3 regions of the Photobacterium sp. GSS17 genome follow, and region 2 is predicted to be linked to each of the others. Evidence: riboswitches for the same ligand, from Rfam matches in the RefSeq annotation. Region 2 holds a riboswitch; each other region holds the start of a gene.
What was found. A riboswitch is a leader RNA that binds a small molecule or an ion and turns the genes downstream of it on or off. The one in region 2 is predicted to bind thiamine pyrophosphate.
Positions count from the first base shown of each region.

Region 1 (7,643 bases), on a different replicon from region 2:
CGTGAATAGTGCTTGAGGAACAGGAAGTCTTGTTTCAGGTAATGCAGGTAGGCGTGTTTGTTCAGCTCACCACGCGCAAGCTGAATAACGAATTCGTGCTCGGTGTATTCTGCCCAGTCCTGTTGGCAGTATTGAATCAGATCTTTATGGTCCATCAGTATTCTCTCTTGGTTGTGTTTTGTTATCGCCAAGGCACGCAGCCCGGTGCCGGCTTATCACACTAAACTCAGGCAAATTGCTGTTTGCGGTTTTTGCTGGTTTTGCGCCGGGCTGCGAGGTGAATCAGAACGTCAGTACATAGTCTTTAGCGGCCGGTACGCTCTTGATAATGTCGAACTTTTTCATGAAGGCGGCATAGTCATCGTAGCGTTTCAGCTCGACGGCCCCCGGACGCAGCGCAAAGCGGGTCAGGGTATCTTCCCAGGCGTGGCGGTTTAGATCATTGTTCAGTGTGTCTGGAGAGTAAGCTACAAACTCTTTCCAGGCTTGCTCCGGGTGGTTGATCAGGTAAACCGTGGCTTTTTCCAGCGCCTGGTTGAATTTGGCGATAACCTCAGGATCATATTTGTTCTTGTTCGCGACAAAGATCAGTTCATCGTAAGGAGGAACGCCGTGCTCTTCCGGATAAAAGGCCGTCGCCTCGTAGCCTTCCAGCTCAAGCTGGTTCAGTTCGAAGTTGCGTAATCCGCCCCAGATGGCATCTACTTTGCCAGAAGCCAGAGATGAAGACAGTGCCCAGCCTACGTTGATAATCTGGACGTTATCCATCTCGGCACCGGCAGAGCGCAGCATGGTGCCGATGGTGGCATCTTCATTTCCGCCAATGGCGACACCAATCTTTTTACCTTTCAGATCGGCCAGAGAGTGAATTCCCGACTTATTCAGCACAATCAGTGAGTTCAGCGGGCCGGAAATCAGTGTGGCAGAGCGAACCAGCGGCAGCTTGGCAGCTGTTGATGAAATCAGCGTGCTCTGGTACGACACGGCCAGATCAATTTTACCGGCGGCAACCAGCTTGTCCGGCACACTCGGATCGGCGGGTTCCTGAATCTCGACCTCCAGACCTTGTTCGGCAAACCAGCCTTTTTCTTTTGCCAGAATAATTGGGCCGTGGTTCGGGTTTACGAACCAGTCCAGCATTAGGGTCACTTTTTCGGCAGCGGCCGCATTGAAGGCTGTCAGGGACAGCAGCGTCGCTAACAGGTGAGACGGTTTAATCGGGGATTTCATTGTGTATTCCTTTTGATTGTGCAAGCGAAATGACGTTATTGTTTTTGCCATGGAATGGCTTTTTTCAGCAGCATATCGGCTGCGAAGTAAAGGGTGACCGAGAAGAAAGCCAGAATGAACAGGGCGGCAAACATCTCATCAACAAACATTCGGGCATTGGCCTGGAGCATGATGTAGCCCAGTCCCTCACTGGAGCCGACCCATTCTCCGATCACTGCGCCAATCGGCGCGACCACGACAGCAACCCGAATACCGGACGCTAAGGCAGGCAGGGCAGCAGGTAGTCGGATTCGCCACAGCAGTTGCCAGCGCGTTGCTCCCATGGTTTTGGCAAGATCCAGGTAACCGTGAGGGGTGTGCCGTAACCCGTCGTAACAGCAGGTCGTGACCGGAAAAAAGATGATCAGTGCTGCCATGACGACTTTTGATGCAATACCGTACCCCAGCCAGAGCATCAGAATAGGCGCGATTGCGAACACCGGAATTGCCTGACTGGTGATCAAAATCGGCAATAACCAACGGCGCAGCGGTGCAAACAACAGCATCTGCAGCGCGAAAAACAGTCCCATGGTCAGGCCCAGCATCAGGCCAAGAATCACTTCGCTGCCGGTCACCAGTGTGTGCTGCCACAGTACATCAAAGCGCTCTACCAGCTTGGTAAACACGGCGAGAGGACCTGGCAAAATAAAAGGCGGTAGCTCAAACAGGGTGACGCAAGACTGCCAGAGACCAAGAATGACAGCTACACTGATCCCGAAACGCATCAGCTGCATCCCAAGCCCGGCAGTTTGACGACCTGTAAGGTTCTTACGCGTAGAATCGGCACTATGGCGTTGTAGCATCAGCGGATTCTGTAGCGTCTCTGTACCGGGCTTTTTGCTTTGTACAGCTTCATTGCTGAGTGAAGGCGAGAAACCGTCAGCCATAATCATTCTCCAACTGAGTGATAATCATCTGTTGATGCTCAGCCATTTCTGCATCAAAGGTTCTTGGCGGCCGCGCATGGGGTACAGTCAGCGTCTCCAAACGGGCTGGAGAACCGGACATTACATGAATGTGATGACCGAGCCGCAATGCTTCCTGCGGATCGTGCGTGATCAACAAAACGGTTTTGCCTTTCAGCAAATTAGCGGAAAGCGTCTGAAGCTTATGGCGGGTAACCGCATCCAGAGCGGAGAAGGGTTCATCCATCAGTACCAGTGGTTTGTCCTGCATTAGTGTTCGCGCCAGCGCAACGCGCTGACGCATACCGCCGGATAATTGATCCGGCATGGCAGATGCACGCTCAGCCAGTCCAACAGCCGCGAGCAGTTGCCGCGCTTTGTCGGAGTCAGGTTTATGCGGCTGATTAAAACGGGCACTCAGGCAGACGTTGTCCAGTACGTTGAGCCAAGGCAGCAGTAAATCCTGCTGTGCCATGTAAGCAATATTATTCGCTGTCGGCTGACGGTTGTGCGGTGTCAGCTCGCCCGTCCATTCAACCTGATCTTCCAGTAACCCGGCCAGATATCTGAGGAGGGTTGTTTTGCCACAGCCACTTCTGCCGAGCAGGCAGGTCCACTCACCCGCCGGTAGAGACAGATCCAGAGACGAGAAGAGCGGTTGGTTGGCATCCCGATACCGCAGGGTGAGTTGCCGGATGTCTACGGAGCACCCAGTTGAGAATTGACTCATACGGGATCACTCAGGTTGATAATGACCGGCAAAAAAATGGTGAACCGGGCCATGTCCTTCACCGATAGTCAGCGCATCCGCATGCTGAATGGCCAGTGTGATGTACTGCTTGGCGTGCCCCACAGCTTTCGCCAGTGGGTAGCCTTGAGCCAGAAACGAAGCAATGGCGGCTGACAGAGTACACCCTGTGCCATGGGTGTTACGTGTTGCAACTCGAGGTTGGCTAAAGCGGAGAACATCGGTGCCCGTGATTAGCAGGTCGGTACTGTTCTTGTCACTCTCCAGGTGTCCCCCTTTGAGCAGCACAGATTGTGCCCCTAATGTGCGAAGCGCACCTATCATCGCTTCCATATCCGATTCATTTTCTGGGATCGGTAATTGCGTCAGTGCCGCGGCTTCCGGCAGGTTGGGGGTGATCACTGTGGCTAAAGGAAGCAATTCCGTTTTCAGCGTGGTAATGGCATCTTCCTGCAGCAGAAGATCCCCGCTGGTGGCAACCATGACCGGATCAATGACCAGGAATTCAGGTTGAAATTCGCGCAGTTTCCGCGCGACGGCACGGATAATGTTCGTGTCGCTGAGCATGCCGATTTTTACGGCTTTGATGTGAAGGTCACTGAATACGGCATCAAGTTGTTGCTCGACGAATGCCGGCTCGATACCCAGAATGCCGGTTACACCTATGGTGTTTTGTGCCGTCAGGGCGGTGATAACGGAGCAGGCGTAGCCGCCTGTGGCTGAAATAGCCTTAATGTCGGCCTGAATGCCTGCGCCACCACCGCTGTCTGAGCCTGCGATAGTGAGTGTAATTGGAGTGTTGGAAATATTGGCCATAACTACCTCAGTCTTGCGTAGGTAGCTAATGCCAGAGATATGCCCAGTGATTCCGGTGAGGGAGAGTGGGATCTGATATTCAGCTAGTTCCCTACGCCATTGCTAAATGGATCAGGTTCAACGGGTCCCACAGAGTGGTCTCAGCACAAGGCTCCCCGACTAACAGTCTTCGATTTTCCGGTAGATAAACGAAAACCGGAAAATATTAAATTGTTTTTCAGACTTACGCCTGAAGTAAATTGATTTAAACACCTTTTAGAACAATCAGCAATAACAACAGATGAAAATTCTGTGTTTCAACATGTCTATTGTTAGTTGCCTGTCGCTCGATCAACCTCAATCTTTCAAAGTATTAGCTGCAGTGCGGTATTCCATTTTTGCGATCTGTTGCGATAAAAACGTTCTATTGGTTTTGCTCTGTTTTCACCCGTTTTCTCTGCTACCGGGAGATAAGCCTGCAATCTTACCTGTAACCTTACCTGCAACCTTAATAGGGGAGCTGCCTGTGTATGAATGTTTCCTTCTGATGGGGGTTGCGTCATTGCTCTCAGAATGTGGGGTTGAACTTGCTGGGAATTAAATGTGTCCTCACCTTTTCAATAACCGGCGACTCAGGCATAGTGCAAAGGAATATTCATCGTGATGAATATTTGGTTGCAAAACGGCATATCTGTATACCCCGTCATGAAGGAGAATGAAAATGGGCTATCCGATCGAAGCAAGTTGTCAGTGTGGTCAGGTCACTTACAAATTATCAGCACCACCGAAGAAAGTGATTGCCTGCCATTGCCGTGAATGCCAGAAACTGGCAACCAGCCCTTTTAGTGTGACAGCAATTGTGTCCGCCGCAGACATTGAATTTTCCGGGACGATGCATGAGTGGGGACGCTTGGCTGAGAGTGGTAACAGAAACAACGCTAAATTTTGTTCCGGCTGTGGAAATCGGATTTTTCATTTCAATCCGGAAGAACCGGACGTTATCAAGCTGAAGTTGAAACCGGTTGGCATGATTGACGATACGGTTTTTGCGCCGACCATGCACGTTTGGGTCAGTGAAAAACTGAGCTGGTACCAGATTCCGGAAGGGATGCCGACATTTGATAAACAACCTGGTGCCTGATATCGAGTCTATTCAATATCCACTTAGTACGGAGAAAACATGGACGTTATTTTACCTAAGCCATTGAAAGCTGGAGATACGATTGGTTTCTTTTCACCTTCATCCCCAGCCACCGCGTTTGCCCCAACACGTTTTATGCGCGCAAAAGCCTATCTTGAACAGCAAGGGTTTGTGCTCAAAGCCGGACAATTAACCGGATGCAGCGATCATTATCGGTCGGGGACGATTGCGGAGCGGGTAAGTGAACTGAACACATTGATTCGTGACCCGAGTGTACGCTGCATTATGTCGACAATTGGGGGAAGTAACAGTAATGCGTTATTGCCGTATATTGACTATGAGGCGCTGAAACGCGATCCCAAAATCATCATCGGTTACTCCGATGTCACCGCGTTACTGCTCGGTATTTATGCCAAAACTGGCCTGATTACCTTCTATGGTCCGGCTTTGGTGGCCTCGATGGGTGAGCTTCCCCCTTTGGTGGATAAAACATTTGCATCCTTTCGTGATTTGCTATGTTCTGAACGTCAGCAATCCTTTACCTACAGTGTGCCTGCACAGTGGAGCGAGGAAATGATTGACTGGGAAAAACAGACTGCGCCTAAGTCAACCCATGACAATCGGTGGGAGTTTCTGGGTACAGGAACGGTGTCCGGTAGAATCATTGGCGGTAACCTGAATACCATGACAGGGATTTGGGGCAGTGAGTTTATGCCAGAGGTTAGGGAAGGTGACATTCTTTTGCTGGAAGACTCACTGAAAGGAATTGAAACCGTTGAGCGATCATTTTGTCATTTGAAGCTTTGCGGCGTTTTTGATCGTGTTTCCGCCATTATTTTGGGTAAACATGAGCTTTTTAATCATCGAGGAACCGGACGTACCCCTCTGGCAGTATTGCAGGAAGTGTTGAACGATCAGGAAATGCCCATTCTCAATGGCTTTGACAGTTGTCATACACATCCGATGTTAGTGACGCCATTGGGTGTCAAAGCTGATATTGATTTTGATGCCGAAACGGTATCGCTGCGGGGACCGTGGTTGGAACAGTGAGGATGCGGAACCTCTATCGTTTGGTATTGGGGTTATACGGCCTTTGGATTCTGCTTGCTATCAGTATTACCCTCTTGATTTTATATAGTTTTGATAGCCCGAAATGGCTGTTCGGCTATCTTTTCGTGTTAGGGAATCTTGCTTTGGTGCTGTTTTGGGCGAATGTTCGATTACATCAAAGAGCCAAACAAGGAGGTCTGTGTGTCAATACCATCGGATTTAAGGAAACTCTGCTATCATGTTTGCTCTTTACTCCGATGGAAGCTGTTATTGTGCTGCCCGCGATTAACCTCTACCGTCTTCGTCATACGGTGTTAGTAGAGAAATCACGTTGTGGGTAAAGTGTCAAACGGTCAGCATCTGGCTAGCCGACTTGACCGTTTAGCAGTGCGGACTATTCGTGGTGTAAAACATTTTCAGTGTAGAACCTTAGCAATGTAGAACATTAGCAGTGTAGGACATCAACGGTGAAGAAAATTCGCTATACTGCCAGCCATCAGGCGTGTTGTTTCTGTTTTTAACAGGGATAAGGCGTTGTGATTTAGTCTTTTTATGCAGATCGTGAGATTAATAAAGTTGTTAAAACATGTTCAAGGTATGCGACATGACAAACGTTAATTGGCCTGCGGTGCTCAAATATGCCGGTGATTCTGAGTTGGTATATGTTTCTGGTGAGCAAGCATGGGCCGAAGACACTGACTTGCATGCGCTGGGTTATCAGGAAGAAGATGTTCTGATTGATTCCAAAGGAATGCTCTTTGTACCGCAAGCATTGGCTAGCCAGCAGGCGGCATTGATACCGACCGGGCGTCAGCTAACGTTGACGGAAATGTTGAGTTATGTGCAGCTGCATCAATCATGCTCGGGTTTCTGTTGTGCGGCGAAATCCAACTTTGCAACGATCGAAGAGGCTGTCAGGGCTCTGGATGAAATGGCTTAAATGCATATAGAGCGCAGAAAAGAATAACCAATAAGTAAATGAAACAGGATGGAAAGGGCGATATGTGTCAGTGGACCGGAAATGGATAAGGTTCTGATGCTAATTGTACCCTTGACGTTTTGACGTTAGTGGTAAGTCGTACTGGATATGTGCGGCGTTGACAATATCTGTTTTATTTATCTTCAGCAAAAGGAGTGGATGTCTGATGGAAGTGCATTTTGAAACGATGGACCAAGAGGATGTCAGATCTACCTTCACTTTTTATAAACAAGGTATGATGCCAATCATTTCTGAAGCAATTGGATGGGACGAAGACTTTCAGCAAGAGAGATACCAAAACAGGCTTCACCCTGATTGGTTTTACTGGCTAACGCAAAATGGCCAGCGATGTGGTTATGTCTGTTATAAATACACTGACACTCACCTGCATGTACATTTGTTGATTCTTTTTCCTGAGTATCAACGAAAAGGCATTGGGCGAAAGGTTTTAATTCGGTTATCAGAAGAAGCGCATAGAAAAAATAAGGTATTGTCACTGAGTGCGTTTAAAAATAATCTTCCTGCTATTGCGTTATATCAGTCATTGGGCTTACAGATTCTCAGCGAAGATGATATTTTCTACGATTTCACTAGTGTGATGTAAGGCGTTATTCATCCAAACGCAAGAAATTCAGTCATTTTTATCCACAGTATGAATACCATTATTATCCATCTTCAATAGTGGTTGTTTTAAATGCGTTTGAGAATGTTGCTAAATAGCTGAGGGAAGAACGGTGTTAAATATAGAAACAGAAC
Region 1 is NZ_CP117518.1:1,053,461-1,061,103, reverse strand. It holds gene tenA (thiaminase II) at 1-155, opposite strand, end outside; gene PGW97_RS21285 (ABC transporter substrate-binding protein) at 283-1,230, opposite strand; partial or broken gene PGW97_RS21280 (ABC transporter permease) at 1,266-1,994, opposite strand; gene PGW97_RS21275 (ABC transporter ATP-binding protein) at 2,149-2,904, opposite strand; gene thiD (bifunctional hydroxymethylpyrimidine kinase/phosphomethylpyrimidine kinase) at 2,911-3,738, opposite strand; TPP riboswitch at 3,810-3,906, opposite strand; gene PGW97_RS21265 (GFA family protein) at 4,439-4,858, shown strand; gene PGW97_RS21260 (S66 family peptidase) at 4,898-5,908, shown strand; gene PGW97_RS21255 (hypothetical protein) at 5,911-6,249, shown strand; gene PGW97_RS21250 (DUF4144 family protein) at 6,513-6,848, shown strand; gene PGW97_RS21245 (GNAT family N-acetyltransferase) at 7,054-7,491, shown strand; gene PGW97_RS21240 (GNAT family N-acetyltransferase) at 7,622-7,643, shown strand, end outside.
Region 1: another riboswitch for thiamine pyrophosphate. It lies ahead of thiD (bifunctional hydroxymethylpyrimidine kinase/phosphomethylpyrimidine kinase); the one in region 2 lies ahead of thiC (phosphomethylpyrimidine synthase ThiC).

Region 2 (7,643 bases):
GTAGCCGACAACACATTTGGCGTGAAAACGAGTAGGACGGGACACGTGTTATCTTGTCTGAAGATGGGGGGACCATCCTCCAAGGCTAAATACTCCTGACTGACCGATAGTGAACCAGTACCGTGAGGGAAAGGCGAAAAGAACCCCTGTGAGGGGAGTGAAATAGAACCTGAAACCGTGTACGTACAAGCAGTAGGAGCAGGCTTTGTCCTGTGACTGCGTACCTTTTGTATAATGGGTCAGCGACTTAATTTCAGTAGCAAGGTTAACCGTATAGGGGAGCCGTAGGGAAACCGAGTCTTAACTGGGCGTGCAGTTGCTGGGATTAGACCCGAAACCGAGTGATCTAGCCATGGGCAGGTTGAAGGTGCGGTAACACGCACTGGAGGACCGAACCGACTAATGTTGAAAAATTAGCGGATGACTTGTGGCTAGGGGTGAAAGGCCAATCAAACTCGGAGATAGCTGGTTCTCCCCGAAAGCTATTTAGGTAGCGCCTCGGACGAATACTACTGGGGGTAGAGCACTGTTAAGGCTAGGGGGTCATCCCGACTTACCAACCCTTTGCAAACTCCGAATACCAGTAAGTACTATCCGGGAGACACACGGCGGGTGCTAACGTCCGTCGTGGAGAGGGAAACAACCCAGACCGCCAGCTAAGGTCCCAAAGTTATCGCTAAGTGGGAAACGATGTGGGAAGGCTCAGACAGCCAGGATGTTGGCTTAGAAGCAGCCATCATTTAAAGAAAGCGTAATAGCTCACTGGTCGAGTCGGCCTGCGCGGAAGATTTAACGGGGCTAAGCGATACACCGAAGCTGCGGCAATGCGCATTAGCGTATTGGGTAGGGGAGCGTTCTGTAAGCCGCTGAAGGTGTCCTGTAAGGGGCGCTGGAGGTATCAGAAGTGCGAATGCTGACATGAGTAACGATAAAGGGGGTGAAAAACCTCCTCGCCGGAAGACCAAGGGTTCCTGTCCAACGTTAATCGGGGCAGGGTGAGTCGACCCCTAAGGCGAGGCCGAAAGGCGTAGTCGATGGGAAACGGGTTAATATTCCCGTACTTCTTGCTATTGCGATGGGGGGACGGAGAAGGCTAGGTGGGCCTGGCGACGGTTGTCCAGGTTCAAGGGTGTAGGCTGATGGTTTAGGCAAATCCGGACCATCTTAAGGCTGAGACCCGATGTCGAGGCACTACGGTGCTGAAGTCATTGATGCCATGCTTCCGGGAAAAGCCTCTAAGCTTCAGATAGCAAGAAATCGTACCCCAAACCGACACAGGTGGTCGGGTAGAGAATACCAAGGCGCTTGAGAGAACTCGGGTGAAGGAACTAGGCAAAATGGTACCGTAACTTCGGGAGAAGGTACGCTGCCGGCGGTGAAGAGACTTGCTCTTGGAGCTGCTGGCAGTCGCAGATACCAGGTGGCTGCAACTGTTTATTAAAAACACAGCACTGTGCAAAATCGAAAGATGACGTATACGGTGTGACGCCTGCCCGGTGCCGGAAGGTTAATTGATGGGGTTATCCTTAGGGAGAAGCTCTTGATCGAAGCCCCGGTAAACGGCGGCCGTAACTATAACGGTCCTAAGGTAGCGAAATTCCTTGTCGGGTAAGTTCCGACCTGCACGAATGGCGTAATGATGGCCACGCTGTCTCCACCCGAGACTCAGTGAAATTGAAATCGCAGTGAAGATGCTGCGTACCCGCGGCTAGACGGAAAGACCCCGTGAACCTTTACTACAGCTTGGCACTGAACATTGACCCTACATGTGTAGGATAGGTGGGAGGCTTCGAAGCAGGTACGCCAGTATCTGTGGAGCCGTCCTTGAAATACCACCCTTGTAGTGTTGATGTTCTAACGTCGCCCCCTTATCGGGGGTGCGGACAGTGCCTGGTGGGTAGTTTGACTGGGGCGGTCTCCTCCCAAAGCGTAACGGAGGAGCACGAAGGTGGGCTAATCACGGTCGGACATCGTGAGGTTAGTGCAATGGCATAAGCCCGCTTGACTGCGAGAATGACGGTTCGAGCAGGTGCGAAAGCAGGTCATAGTGATCCGGTGGTTCTGAATGGAAGGGCCATCGCTCAACGGATAAAAGGTACTCCGGGGATAACAGGCTGATACCGCCCAAGAGTTCATATCGACGGCGGTGTTTGGCACCTCGATGTCGGCTCATCACATCCTGGGGCTGAAGTCGGTCCCAAGGGTATGGCTGTTCGCCATTTAAAGTGGTACGCGAGCTGGGTTTAGAACGTCGTGAGACAGTTCGGTCCCTATCTGCCGTGGGCGTTGGATGATTGAGAGGGGCTGCTCCTAGTACGAGAGGACCGGAGTGGACGAACCTCTGGTGTTCGGGTTGTGTCGCCAGACGCATTGCCCGGTAGCTAAGTTCGGAATCGATAACCGCTGAAAGCATCTAAGCGGGAAGCGAGCCTCAAGATGAGTCATCCCCAGAGCTTTAAGCTCTCTGAAGGGTTGTTCGAGACTAGAACGTTGATAGGCAGGGTGTGTAAGCGCTGTGAGGCGTTGAGCTAACCTGTACTAATTGCCCGTGCGGCTTAACCATACAACACCCAAGGGGTTTTACGGACTCCACGAACACTTGAATGGTGTGCTGAGACTTTAGTCAGTTTTTTCCAAGATTGTGATTTGCGGCCTGCGGGCAGTGAATCAAAGAATTTGCCTGGCGACCATAGCGCTGTGGACCCACCTGATCCCATGCCGAACTCAGACGTGAAACGCAGCAGCGCCGATGGTAGTGTGGGGTCTCCCCATGTGAGAGTAGGACATCGCCAGGCACCCAATTTAGGTTAACGTTCTGAACAAACGTTAATCCTGAGTGGAGCGGTAGTTCAGTTGGTTAGAATACCGGCCTGTCACGCCGGGGGTCGCGGGTTCGAGTCCCGTCCGCTCCGCCACTTATTCAGACAAAGTTAAGTCTTAAAAATAACTACAGGGGTGTAGCTCCAATTGGCAGAGCAGCGGATTCCAAATCCGCGTGTTGGGAGTTCGAATCTCTCCACCCCTGCCACTTTTGAAGCCTCAGCAGAAATGCTGGGGCTTTTTTGCATTTGAAATTTGAAAAACTATTCAGCAGATATTCTCCTATGCTTCTTCTCTTCAGTCTGTCTTTGTTTTTGTCTTTGTACTCAGAGAGTGTCTCAAGGAATGATGCCGGCTTGGCGTAGCGCGATGAGAGACAGTGCAAAGTGCGTAGGATGAAGGAATAATTGAGTAGATAGACGAGCGGAGAGTTGTGCTCATCATCAAATCTGTGAGCAATACCGAAACAATCAGCATTGACCTCTGGCGTTGAGTCGATAGAATAATTTCGTAAACAATATTAGGGGTGTAGCTCCAATTGGCAGAGCAGCGGATTCCAAATCCGCGTGTTGGGAGTTCGAATCTCTCCACCCCTGCCATCTTTATAAGGCCTCAGTCTATGCGTCACGGACGCGAGACAGGGGCTTTTTTACGTCTAGAGTTTCCAAGGCTCAACGGCATCACCGAGGTATATGGTATGACAGAAGCCGCGGGTAGATGACTGGATGGGTAACTGTGGTCAGGGGTAAAGCTTGTCTTGTCTGGCGCGTAAACAAACCTCAGTCAGGGACTGAGGTTGTTGGGATGGATGCTGGAAAAGGTAACGGATTCACTCAGCTTTTCAGTATGAGTTGATAGCCGATAAAGCAGGCGGCTAGGCTGACAGCCACATTGAGCAGGATGTTAATTCCTACTTTGAGAAACTCACCTTGTTGCAACAAGACAACGTTATCCATGGAAAACGTGGAAAATGTCGTCAGGGCGCCCAGAAAGCCTAAACCAATCAATGGGCGGGCCGGGATCGCTTCTAGCCAGCCTTGATTGATGGCTGACATCAACACTCCCATGATCAGAGAGCCAATTACGTTGACGGCTAGTGTGCCATAGGGAAATCCTCGCCCTAATAAGGCCACACACAGCTCAGAGATAAGGTAGCGGGAGCAAGCGCCAAATGCGCCGCCTAAGGCGATCAGTCCCAAAAAAAGTAATTGACTCATAGATATCACAACGGCAGATGAAGAGTGGCCATACTAATACCACGAACACAGGGCAAGGATCACCTTTGTGTCGGGGAAAATCTGCAATCATTGATTGAAGTGATTTGGATTGCATTCAGAGTCTTAAAGGGCTGACATCGAAATGGGTTAACGGAGGAGGGAGCGATGGCACTGTATCAGACAATATTACTGGCGGTAGATCCGGATAACCGTGATGCGCATACCTTGATGGTCAAAGCCGGGGTCATTGCGCAGCAGAACCATGCTGAATTGCACGTGGCGTTTGTCGAGCCGGGGTTGGGGAATGTGAGCTTTCTGGATGCTGAGCTGGGTCTTGAGGAAGCGCACAGGGACTTACAGGCAACCCGTATTCAGCAGTTGTCTGCACTTTCTCAGGCATCGCCGTATAAGGTGCGTGCGCTGCATATTGCCGATGGTGATGTCGCCAAACACCTGGTAGAGCTGGTCACGCAAATTGGTGCCAATCTGGTACTGATTGGTGCACATAAACCCGGTATTCAGTGGTATGGCAATATCAGCCAGATACTGTCGCAGCAGTCGCGCTGTGATGTTCTGATTTGTCAGGCAACGGTCTGACCTGTCACAGACTGAGTGAAATAGACGGAAGGCTGCTTGCTGCCTGTACAATTAGCTCTTATACTCGATGATAACTTGTCGGAGTGCCAATAGGCTGAGACCGCATTGCGGGATCCGTAGAACCTGATCAGGCTAATACCTGCGAAGGGAACAAGAGAAAATCTTCTGTATTGCTGCATCCGCAGCTGCTGTTCCAGATGATGCTGCACACCCTACGTGTAGTCTCTTGTTTACGCACCCATCCGATAAGCAACTTCCCCATTTACGGACATCAAGGAAATTGCTATGTCGAATCGCAAACAAGCGAGACTGGAAGCGAAACAATTTATCGATTCACTGACCACCCAAGCTTATCCCAATTCCCAAAAGGTTTATGTCACTGGTAGTCGCGAGGACATTCGTGTTCCGATGCGGGAAATTACCCTGGCTGACAGCCTGGTTGGCGGTAGCAAAGACGCCCCGATTTTTGAGCCCAATGAGCCTGTCCGAGTCTATGACACTTCCGGTTTCTATACCGATCCTAACTACGCGATTGATATCTATGCCGGTCTGCCAAAGCTGCGTGAGCAGTGGATTGCAGAGCGCGGTGATACTGAACTGCTGGATGAACTGAGCTCGGCGTACTCGAAGGAGCGATTGGCGGATGACACGCTGGATGAGCTGCGCTTTGGTGAGCGTGCCCGCATCCGCCGTGCCAAAGCCGGCGCGAATGTTACCCAGCTGCACTACGCCCGTCAGGGAATGATTACCCCGGAGATGGAATTTATCGCCATCCGGGAAAACATGGGGCGAGCGGAATATCGCGATGCGGTACTGACCCAGCAACACCCGGGACAAAACTTCGGGGCCAACCTGCCGGAAGATATCACCCCTGAGTTTGTTCGTCAGGAAGTGGCAGAAGGGCGTGCGATCATCCCTTCGAACATCAACCACCCGGAATCCGAGCCTATGATCATCGGCCGTAATTTCCTGGTGAAAGTGAATGCCAATATCGGTAACTCCTCGGTCAGTTCCTCGATTGAAGAGGAAGTGGAAAAGCTGGTCTGGTCGACCCGCTGGGGCGGCGATACCGTGATGGATCTGTCTACCGGCCGTAATATCCACGAAACCCGTGAGTGGATCATCCGTAACAGCCCGGTGCCAATCGGTACCGTGCCGATGTATCAGGCGCTGGAAAAAGTGAACGGTATTGCCGAGAACCTGAACTGGGAAGTGTTCCGCGATACGCTGCTGGAACAGGCCGAGCAGGGGGTCGATTACTTTACGATTCACGCCGGGGTCTTGCTGCGTTATGTCCCGATGACCGCCAAACGTGTGACCGGCATCGTTTCCCGTGGTGGCTCCATCATGGCCAAGTGGTGTCTGGCACACCACAAAGAAAGCTTCCTGTATGAACACTTCCGCGAAATTTGTGAAATCTGTGCTCAGTACGATATCGCTCTGTCACTGGGAGATGGCCTGCGTCCGGGCTCGGTAGCGGATGCCAACGATGAGGCCCAGTTCAGCGAACTGCGTACGCTGGGCGAGCTGACCAAGATTGCCTGGGAATACGATGTACAGGTGATGATTGAAGGGCCGGGGCATGTGCCGATGCACATGATCAAAGAAAACATGGAAGAGCAGCTCAAGCACTGCCACGAAGCGCCTTTCTATACCCTTGGCCCGCTGACCACCGATATTGCGCCGGGCTACGACCACATTACTTCCGGGATCGGCGCGGCGATGATTGGCTGGTACGGCTGTGCCATGCTGTGTTATGTGACGCCGAAAGAGCATCTGGGGCTGCCGAACAAGGAAGACGTAAAGGTGGGTCTGATCACGTACAAGCTGTGCGCCCATGCGGCAGACTTAGCCAAAGGTCACCCTGGCGCTCAGGTGCGGGACAACGCATTGTCGAAAGCCCGTTTTGAGTTCCGCTGGGAAGATCAGTTTAATCTGGCTTTAGACCCGGAAACGGCGCGCGCCTACCACGATGAAACCCTCCCTCAGGAGTCCGGCAAAATTGCTCACTTCTGCTCAATGTGCGGGCCGAAATTCTGCTCCATGAAGATCTCTCAGGAAGTCCGTGAGTATGCCAGCGGTCTCGAGCAGGAGGCCGCGTTGACGATCAAACTGCTGGATGATCCGCTGGAAGGGATGCAGCAGAAAGCGCAGGAGTTCCGTGCCCGGGGAAGCGAGCTCTACCATCCCCTTGAAGAGGAAAGCTAATGAACGCGTTGTGTTTACCCGATCACCTGACCCCCTTGTTGATGCATCTTGAGCCGCTGCTGGCGGCGGCCGACAAGTATCAGTTAGGGGAGCCCGTCAGTGTGGGCTGGAGTGAGTCGGCAGTGGTAGACATGGAGGTCGGCGGGTGTACGTTCGCGGTGGCGTTTAACCCCGCCGAACCTGTCGCAATGGGATATGACGTGCGCGATCAATGGATCGCGCCATATCCTGCCGTGGCTGACATGCAGCGGAAAGTGGCTGCCACTCCTAACCTGGTGGTGTGTGGTTTGCCGACGGACAGCGGTTGTGTCGATATGTGGCATCACAACGGCGAGGCCCGTGCGGTTTACTGCCACCATGCCGGGGCCAGTGAGCCGCAACGAGCAATGCTGCTGGCTGCGCTGGCACTGGATTATCCGCTGGAAGATGCCGTGACACTAGCGCGGGCACATGCCCGGGGGTATCTCGAAACCCATGCCAACGGCTATGGTGAGGTCAGCTGGCCGGTGGCCAGAGCGTTGTTTCCGCGTCCGCTGACGGCGAACCACCCGGAAGTACAAGCGCTGGGCTGGACAAGTACAGAAGTCGCGGTGGCACCGTTTGCACCCATGAACCGCGAACAGATGGCGTTGTATCCGGTAGTGGATACGGCCCAGTGGGTAGAAACACTGCTGGCACTGGACGTCAAGCTAACCCAGCTACGGATCAAAGACCCGACAGCTCCAGATCTGGCTGAGCAGGTTGACCGCGTGATTCAGGCCGGTGAGCAGCATCAGGCTCAGGTGTTTATTAACGACTACT
Region 2 is NZ_CP117517.1:3,509,990-3,517,632, reverse strand. It holds rRNA gene PGW97_RS16110 (23S ribosomal RNA) at 1-2,563, shown strand, start outside; rRNA gene rrf (5S ribosomal RNA) at 2,680-2,795, shown strand; tRNA gene PGW97_RS16100 (tRNA-Asp) at 2,839-2,915, shown strand; tRNA gene PGW97_RS16095 (tRNA-Trp) at 2,952-3,028, shown strand; tRNA gene PGW97_RS16090 (tRNA-Trp) at 3,343-3,419, shown strand; gene crcB (fluoride efflux transporter CrcB) at 3,654-4,037, opposite strand; gene PGW97_RS16080 (universal stress protein) at 4,203-4,634, shown strand; TPP riboswitch at 4,704-4,801, shown strand; gene thiC (phosphomethylpyrimidine synthase ThiC) at 4,920-6,842, shown strand; gene thiE (thiamine phosphate synthase) at 6,842-7,643, shown strand, end outside.

Region 3 (7,643 bases), 460 kb from region 2:
TGCTAACCAAAGGGTTCTATGAGTTCCCCGGCAGCTTCTGGGAGCGAGTGGGCGAGTGCTACTCGGAAAAAAGCGGCCGCTCGACGCTGCATACCTTACCTGCCGAGTTGTTTGAAGCGCCATTTATCAATCAGTATCTGCTGGACAAGGACAGCGACTTTGCGGGACGGGTACAGGAAATTGAAGACGGCAGCGTGACCCTCAAAGACATTGGCCGTGAGCGCTTGATGCACCGTCAGGCGTGGGGGATCCATCCGAAAAACATCTACCAGGGCATGGCGCTCGATGCACTGATGGATCCGAGTATTGATCTGGTGATCCTGACTGGCCCGGCGGGCTGCGGGAAAACCATTCTGGCGCTAGCTTCTGCGCTGGAGCAGGTCATTGAAAAAGGGATGTATGACAAAATCATCGTCACCCGCAACACGCCGGAGATCGCCGAATCGATCGGTTATCTGCCGGGTACCGAAGAAGAAAAAATGCTGCCTTGGCTGGCGGCGGTCACCGATACCATGGAAGCGCTGCATAAAAACGACGTCTGTACCGATGGGTCGATGAAATACATCTACGACAAAGCCAACATCCAGTTTAAATCGATTAACTTCATGCGGGGACGCTCTATCCAGAATGCATTTGTGCTGTTGGATGAGTGCCAGAACCTTTCCGCGTCACAAATCAAGACCATCATTACCCGTTGTGGGGAAGGAACCAAGTTGGTGTGCTCGGGCAACCTGGCACAGATTGACTCCAGTTACCTGTCGCCCGTGACATCTGGGCTGACGTATATCGTTGAACGATTCAAGAATTTTGAGGGCAGTGCCAACATTTATCTGAATGGCGTTGTCCGTAGCCGCCTGGCTGAATTTGCTGAGGAAAACCTCTGAGCCGGTGGCAGGGGCTGGCTGCCTGACAGCGAAGGATGAACCGGTTATGAGCGAATATCACAGAGAAAACCGGTTCTCCTGTCAGCCGGATCTTACCGGCCGCAACCAGCATCACAGCATGGGTTAAACGCCCAGATACTGCTTCAGTTTTTTATCTTCCGGCCTGCCCAGCACTTGTTGGGCAGGCCCAAACACTCGCACTTCCCCCTGTTCGATAAAGGCACATTTATCCGCGATTTTCAGCGCGTCCTCCGGACTGTGCGTGACCATCACTACGGTGGTGAGCTGCTCGCGTGCCAGTTTCTGGACCAGCTGGAGCATGTCGTTGCGCAGTGCCGGGTCGAGGGCGGAGAAAGGCTCATCCAACAGCAGCAGCGGCCGTTGGCGGATCAGGCAGCGTGCCAGCGCAACCCGCTGGCGCTGGCCACCGGACAGCTGTTCCGGCAGGCGATCGAGATAGCTCTGTAACCCGACCCGGGCCGCCGCGATCACGACCTGCTCTTTTTCCTCTCGGCTGAGCCGAAGGCCGGGATGCAGGCCAAGACCGATGTTTTCAAAGACAGTCAGATGCGGGAACAGGTTGTGCTCCTGAAACAGGATCGACAACGGACGCCGGGCTGGAGGGACGGCGATAACCGGTTGGCCGTCGATGGTCAGGCTGCCGCTGTCCGGTTCAAGAAAACCGGCAACCATCGCCAGCAGGGTACTTTTGCCAGCCCCGCTCGGACCGAGCAGGGCGACGATATCCCCCTTTTCAGCCTGCAAGTCAAAGCACAGTTGGGTCGTGCGATCGCGGTGCATCGGGTCAGTGTAAGCGTGGCTCAGTTGGGTCAGGGTCAGCATGAAGGTGTCCGAATCAGCAGTTTTTCAACCAGCGTAAAGAGCCCGAGGCTCAGGAGTAACAGGATCAGGGCTGCTACCGCAGCAGCATCCATCTGGTAGCTGCCCAGTAGGTGTAGCAAATAGAGAGGCAGGGTCTGGAAATCCTGACTGCCGAACAGGGCGATGGCGCTCAGATCCCCGAGCGACAGGACAAAGCCGATTGCCATTGCCTGCGACAACGGTTTTTTCAGCGCGCGCCATTCGACCAATTGCAGACGGCGCAGGCCGTGCATGCCTAGGCTGTGGCACAGCGGATCATACTGCTGGGCGACATGAAGCATCGGCTGGCTCAGGGTTTTCAGCACATACGGTAGCGCCATCAGGGCGTTGACCGCAACCACCACCCAGAATGCCGCCCCGAAGGCATCGGTAAACTGGCGCAGCAGCAGGAACAGGCCGGTGCTGATCACCAGCCCCGGGGTAACCAAGATCACGGTGCCGATCAGCTCCAGGCCATCCGCCCGCCATCGGGCGCGATGCAATCGCCATTGGCGGCTGGTCAGCAGAATGGCTATCCCGCCAAGCAGGGCCAGCAGGCAAGAGCCAAGGGCGATTTGCAGCGAGTGGCTGATCGCCTGCCACAGAGAGGGATCCTGAAGCAGCGTCAGGGTTTGCGGGTTCAGCCCGGCACTGATCACCGCCAGCAGCGGTGGCAGTACCAGCAGCAACACCAGGCTGAGCCAGAACCAGTCCCAGACCTTGCTGGCCAGGCTGTCGAACTGATCTGGACGCGGTTTTCCGGTGGACTGGCTGGAGGTCGCCAGCGGCTTGGCCAGACGCTGGGTTAGCAGCACCAGGCTGCAGCACAGCAGCATTTGCCACAGTGCCAGCAGGGCTCCGCCAGCGAGATCGAAGTCATAACGCAGCGCCTGATAGATCGCCAGCTCAATGGTTGTGGCCTTGGGGCCGCCACCCAGTGCCATGATGACCGCAAAACTGGTAAAGCACAGCATAAAGACCAGCCCGGCAGCATGGGGAAGCTGCTGGCGCAAACGCGGCCAGGCAACAAAACGGAAAGTCTGCCAGCTCGACAGGCCAAGGTGGCTGGCCAGCTGATGCTGTTCATAGGGAATGCCTTCCAGACACTGGTGCAGCAGGCGGGTGGCCAGCGGCAGATTGAGGAAGACGTGGGCCAGCAGGATGCCCTGCAAACCATAAATGGAGAACGGCTTGTCACCGGTCAGCGACACCAGCCACTGGGTGAGCAGGCCGTTGTTGCCGTAAATCGCCAGCAGGCCAAAGACCGCCACCAATACCGGCAACACCAGCGTCATGGCAAATAGCCTGAGCAGCATAGCCTTGCCGGGAAAACGGCGGCGGGACAGGGCGTAGGCGACCGGAATGGCCGGCAGCACGCTGAACAGGGTCGACAGGAACGCCTGCCAAAAGGAGAAGCGGGTGACATGGCGCAGATACGGATCCTGCCACAGGCTGATGAATTGCAGGTCGCTGGCCTGGCTGATCAGGGCGCCCAGCGCGCCCAGTACTAACAGGCTGATCAACCCGGCCGTGATCAGGCCGGGCATTGGGGTGGTGCGATGTGTCAAGATTACGTGCCTGTTTACTGAGTCAGAGCGTGTTGCCATTCACGGATCCAGTTGCGGCGCTGGGTCGCGATCTCATCGGCCGTGAATTCCAGCGCTTTAGCGGGCAGCGTCAGCTGCTCAAAACCTGCTGGCAGGGCTTGCTGGGTGACCGGGTACATCCAGTTACCGGTTGGGATCACCTGCTGGAAGGTGTCGCTCAGCATGAAGGCCAGGAACTGATCGGCCAGCTTCTGGTTATCGCTACCCTTCAGCTTGGCGGCAACTTCAACTTGCATGTAATGGCCTTCGCTGAAATCCGCGGCCTTGTATTTGGCGTCGTTTTCCGCGATCAGGTGATAAGCCGGCGAGGTGGTGTAGGACAGCACCATATCAGATTCCCCTTTCAGGAACATGCTGTAGGCTTCCGACCAGCCTTTGGTGACCGTGACGGTTTTCTTGGCAAGCTGCTGCCAGGCTTCACCGGCTTTGTCACCGTAGACTGATTTCACCCACAGCATCAGACCCTGGCCCGGCGTGGAGGTGCGTGGATCCTGATAGATGATCTTCAGATCGTCACGCTTAACCAGTTCATCAAGGCTTTTCGGCGGATTCTTCAGCTTGCTGCTGTCGTAGATAAAGGCAAAATACCCATAATCAAAAGGCACGAATGTGCTGTCTTGCCAGCCAGTTGGCAGCGCCAGTGCTGGCATGGTCAGGTGATGCTCGGCCAGCAGGCCGGTTTTTTTGGCTTCGCTGATCAGGTTGTTATCCAGACCCAGCAGAATATCGGCCTTGGTGTTTTTTCCTTCCAGACGCACCCGGTTCAGAATTGATACTCCGTCATCCAGGGCCACGAATTCCAGGTTACAGCCGCATTCGGCTTCAAAGGCTTTTTCCACAGCCGGTCCCGGTCCCCACTCCGAAGCAAAGGAGCTGTAGGTGTATACTGTCAGGGTGTTGTCATCGGCCCAGGCGGTGCCCGCGGCGAGAGAAAGGGTCAAAATAGGTAGTAGCTTATTCACTGTACGCTCCTGATACGCTTGCATCCGGCAAGAGAGGGGAAATTAGGGGCACAGGGTTGAGAGCTGGCAGCCTCATGCTGCCGTGATAAGGCAAACTATCGGGGTCTCAATTCCTACGCCAGTGCTAACTGGATCAGGTTCTGTGGGTTTTGCTGCCGCAATCTCAGTCCGGAACGGTGCCAGACACCCCATGAGAACAAGGCGCTATTGTAATCTGCGCTGCGCCCGGTTGCTACCCCTGATACTGCTGGGAGCCTCCGCTCACTCGCCGCGGTTGCCGCGAGGGGCATAAGAGGGCCTCAGCGGGCTTCGTTCAGCGCCCAGTTGTAGTCATAGCGAACGTGATTGAGTTGCACCGGTTGTTGGCGGTATTGATTGAGGTGTGCCTGCAGCTGGCTAAGATTGCCGAAATCGCTGGCGTACCAGTCATAAATTGAGGACAGGCGCACCTTATCCTGTTCAACTGCCACGCCCTTGCGACTGTTGATAAAACGCTTGGCGGATTGTTCCAGCAGCGCGTCATGGTTGGCGGCGGTGAAGGCTTGCGGCTGGAGATCCGGGCAGCCCAGACTGGCGCAGTTGACCACGTAATGAATGCGTGGATCGCGCCAGATAGGGCGCAGGATCCGGTGCTCAATGTCATTGAGGGTCAGCTTTTGACCGGCAATGGTAATCAGCGTCTCGTCCCACGGTCCGAAGCTGAACAAGCCGCCCAGCTTGGTGATGGAAGAGACCGGGTAGTTATCCAGAATCAGCTTCACGGTCAGGGCGTTATAGAGGTTAACCCAGTAGGCGAACTGCTCATTCCGGTTCAGCCAACGGGGATCTTGCCCTGCCAAATCACGCAGGTAGTGGCCCAGTTCATAGCGATCGGTATCGTTGACCTGACGGTAGCGGAACAGGGTTTGTTGGGGGGAAACCACCAGATACTTATCCAGCAGTTGCTGCCAGCGGCTGTGATCGATGGTGGTGCTGCTGGTGGGTTGGCTGGCCTGCCAGTACGGCCAGAGGTCGGCTTTGGGGGCGGCCATACTGCCGTTCGACAGCAGGAGCAGGGCTAAGGCAATGAGCAAACGCATGGGATGTCCTTGTATACAGATGTGACGTGATCAAGTGTAGATGACCGGCGAATCGCTGATATCTTTCCACGTTCCCGACGTTTTTCCACTGTTCCTGTTCCTGTTCTTGTTCTTGTTTGTGTTGTCTGTTCGTACGCTCTGTTTGCGTATGGCTGTTCAGGGCTCGAACGTTGTGGCATGTCCGCCCTCTGGTGATACCGGCTGACACCGCGAACAGGGGCCGGAACGAAACAGCCCCGAGCAAGCTCGGGGCTGATGAAACTGGCGTTGTGTGATGTTCCTGAAGGTTACGCCAGGAAGGCCGGAATTCGGCTTTCATACTCGGCGATCTTGTCTTCGTGCTGCAGCGTCAGGCCGATATTATCCAGGCCGTTCAGCAGGCAATGACGGCGGAACTCGTCAATCTCAAAGTGATATTGTTTGCCGTTCGCGCTGACGGTCATGGTTTCCAGATCCACTATGATTTCTGCCCCTTCGGTCGCAGCCACAAACTGGAACAGTTCGTCGACTTCTGCTTCGCTCAGGCGAACCGGTACCATCTGGTTGTTGATCGAGTTACCGTAGAAAATGTCAGCAAAGCTCGGTGCAATCATCACTTTGATGCCGTAATCGGCCAGCGCCCACGGGGCGTGCTCACGGGATGAACCGCACCCGAAGTTTTCCCGCGCCAGCAGAATGCTGGCACCCTGATAGCGCGGCGCGTTCATGACAAAGCCCGGGTTAGGCTGTTCACCGGCATCATCCAGAAAACGCCAGTCATGAAACAGGTGCTTGCCGAAACCGGTACGGGTGACTTTCTGCAAAAACTGCTTCGGGATAATGGCATCGGTATCCACGTTGGCAGCATCCAGAGGAACTACCAGGCCGGTATGTTGTTTAAATCCTGTCATTACTTTCGTTCCTTCTGATTATGCTGTCGCAGCTTCTGGTTCCAGCTCGCGGATATCGACAAAGTGGCCAGCACACGCCGCGGCGGCAGCCATGGCCGGGCTGACCAGGTGCGTGCGGCCATCACGGCCCTGACGGCCTTCGAAGTTACGGTTGCTGGTGGATGCGCAGCGCTCTCCCGGGCCCAGACGGTCGTTGTTCATCGCCAGACACATCGAGCAGCCCGGCAGACGCCATTCAAAACCGGCTTCAATAAAGATCTTATCCAGCCCTTCTTGCTCGGCCTGCGCTTTCACCTGCTCTGAACCCGGTACCACCAGGGCCTGAACGTTCGGGGCGACTTTACGGCCTTTAGCAATGGCCGCGGCAGCGCGCATGTCTTCAATGCGTGAGTTGGTGCATGAACCGATAAAGACTTTGTCGATTGAAAAATCAGACAGCTTTTTGCCGGCTTCCAGCCCCATGTAGGCCAGTGCTTTTTCCGCGGAGGCTTTTTCAACCGGGTCGCTGAAGTCTGCCGGAGACGGAATTGGCTCGTCCACGGCAATTACCTGGCCCGGGTTGGTTCCCCAGGTGATCTGCGGTTTGATGTCTTTGGCATTCAGAGTGACCACGGCGTCGTATGCGGCTCCGGCATCGGTTTTCAGGGTCTGCCAGTAGGTGATTGCAGCATCCCAGTCAGCGCCGGTCGGGGCAAAGTGTCGGCCCTTGACGTAGTCGAACGTGGTCTGGTCTGGCGCGATCAGGCCGGCTTTGGCGCCCAGCTCAATCGCCATGTTACATACTGTCATCCGGCCTTCCATCGACAGGTCGGTGATCGCCTCGCCACAGAATTCGACCACATAACCGGTTCCGCCCGCGGCGGTGGTTTTGCCGATGATCGCCAGCACGATATCTTTCGCGGTGATACCCGGTGCCACTTTGCCTTTGACCTCGATTTTCATGGTCTTGGCGCGAGACTGCTTGAGGGTCTGGGTCGCCAAGACGTGCTCAACTTCGGAGGTGCCGATGCCGAAAGCCAGCGAGCCGAAGGCGCCGTGAGTGGCGGTGTGGGAATCGCCACACACGATGGTCATCCCCGGCAGGGTAATCCCCAACTCCGGCCCCATCACGTGCACGATACCCTGATATTTGTGGTTCAGGTCGTACAGAGTGACCCCGAACTCTTCACAGTTCTTGGCCAGCGTTTCCATCTGGATCCGGGCCATCTCGCCGGAGGCTTTGATGTCTTTGGTCTGGGTTGAGACGTTATGATCCATGGTGGCAAAGGTTTTGCCGACCTGGCGTACCGGACGGCCTTTTTCGCGCAGGCCGTCAAAGGCCTGCGGTGAGGTGACTTCATGCACTAGGTGACGGTCGATA
Region 3 is NZ_CP117517.1:386,648-394,290, forward strand. It holds gene PGW97_RS01870 (PhoH family protein) at 1-884, shown strand, start outside; gene thiQ (thiamine ABC transporter ATP-binding protein) at 1,008-1,727, opposite strand; gene thiP (thiamine/thiamine pyrophosphate ABC transporter permease ThiP) at 1,721-3,292, opposite strand; gene thiB (thiamine ABC transporter substrate binding subunit) at 3,328-4,338, opposite strand; TPP riboswitch at 4,407-4,515, opposite strand; gene PGW97_RS01890 (DUF547 domain-containing protein) at 4,614-5,393, opposite strand; gene leuD (3-isopropylmalate dehydratase small subunit) at 5,681-6,283, opposite strand; gene leuC (3-isopropylmalate dehydratase large subunit) at 6,302-7,643, opposite strand, start outside.
Region 3: another riboswitch for thiamine pyrophosphate. It lies ahead of thiB (thiamine ABC transporter substrate binding subunit); the one in region 2 lies ahead of thiC (phosphomethylpyrimidine synthase ThiC).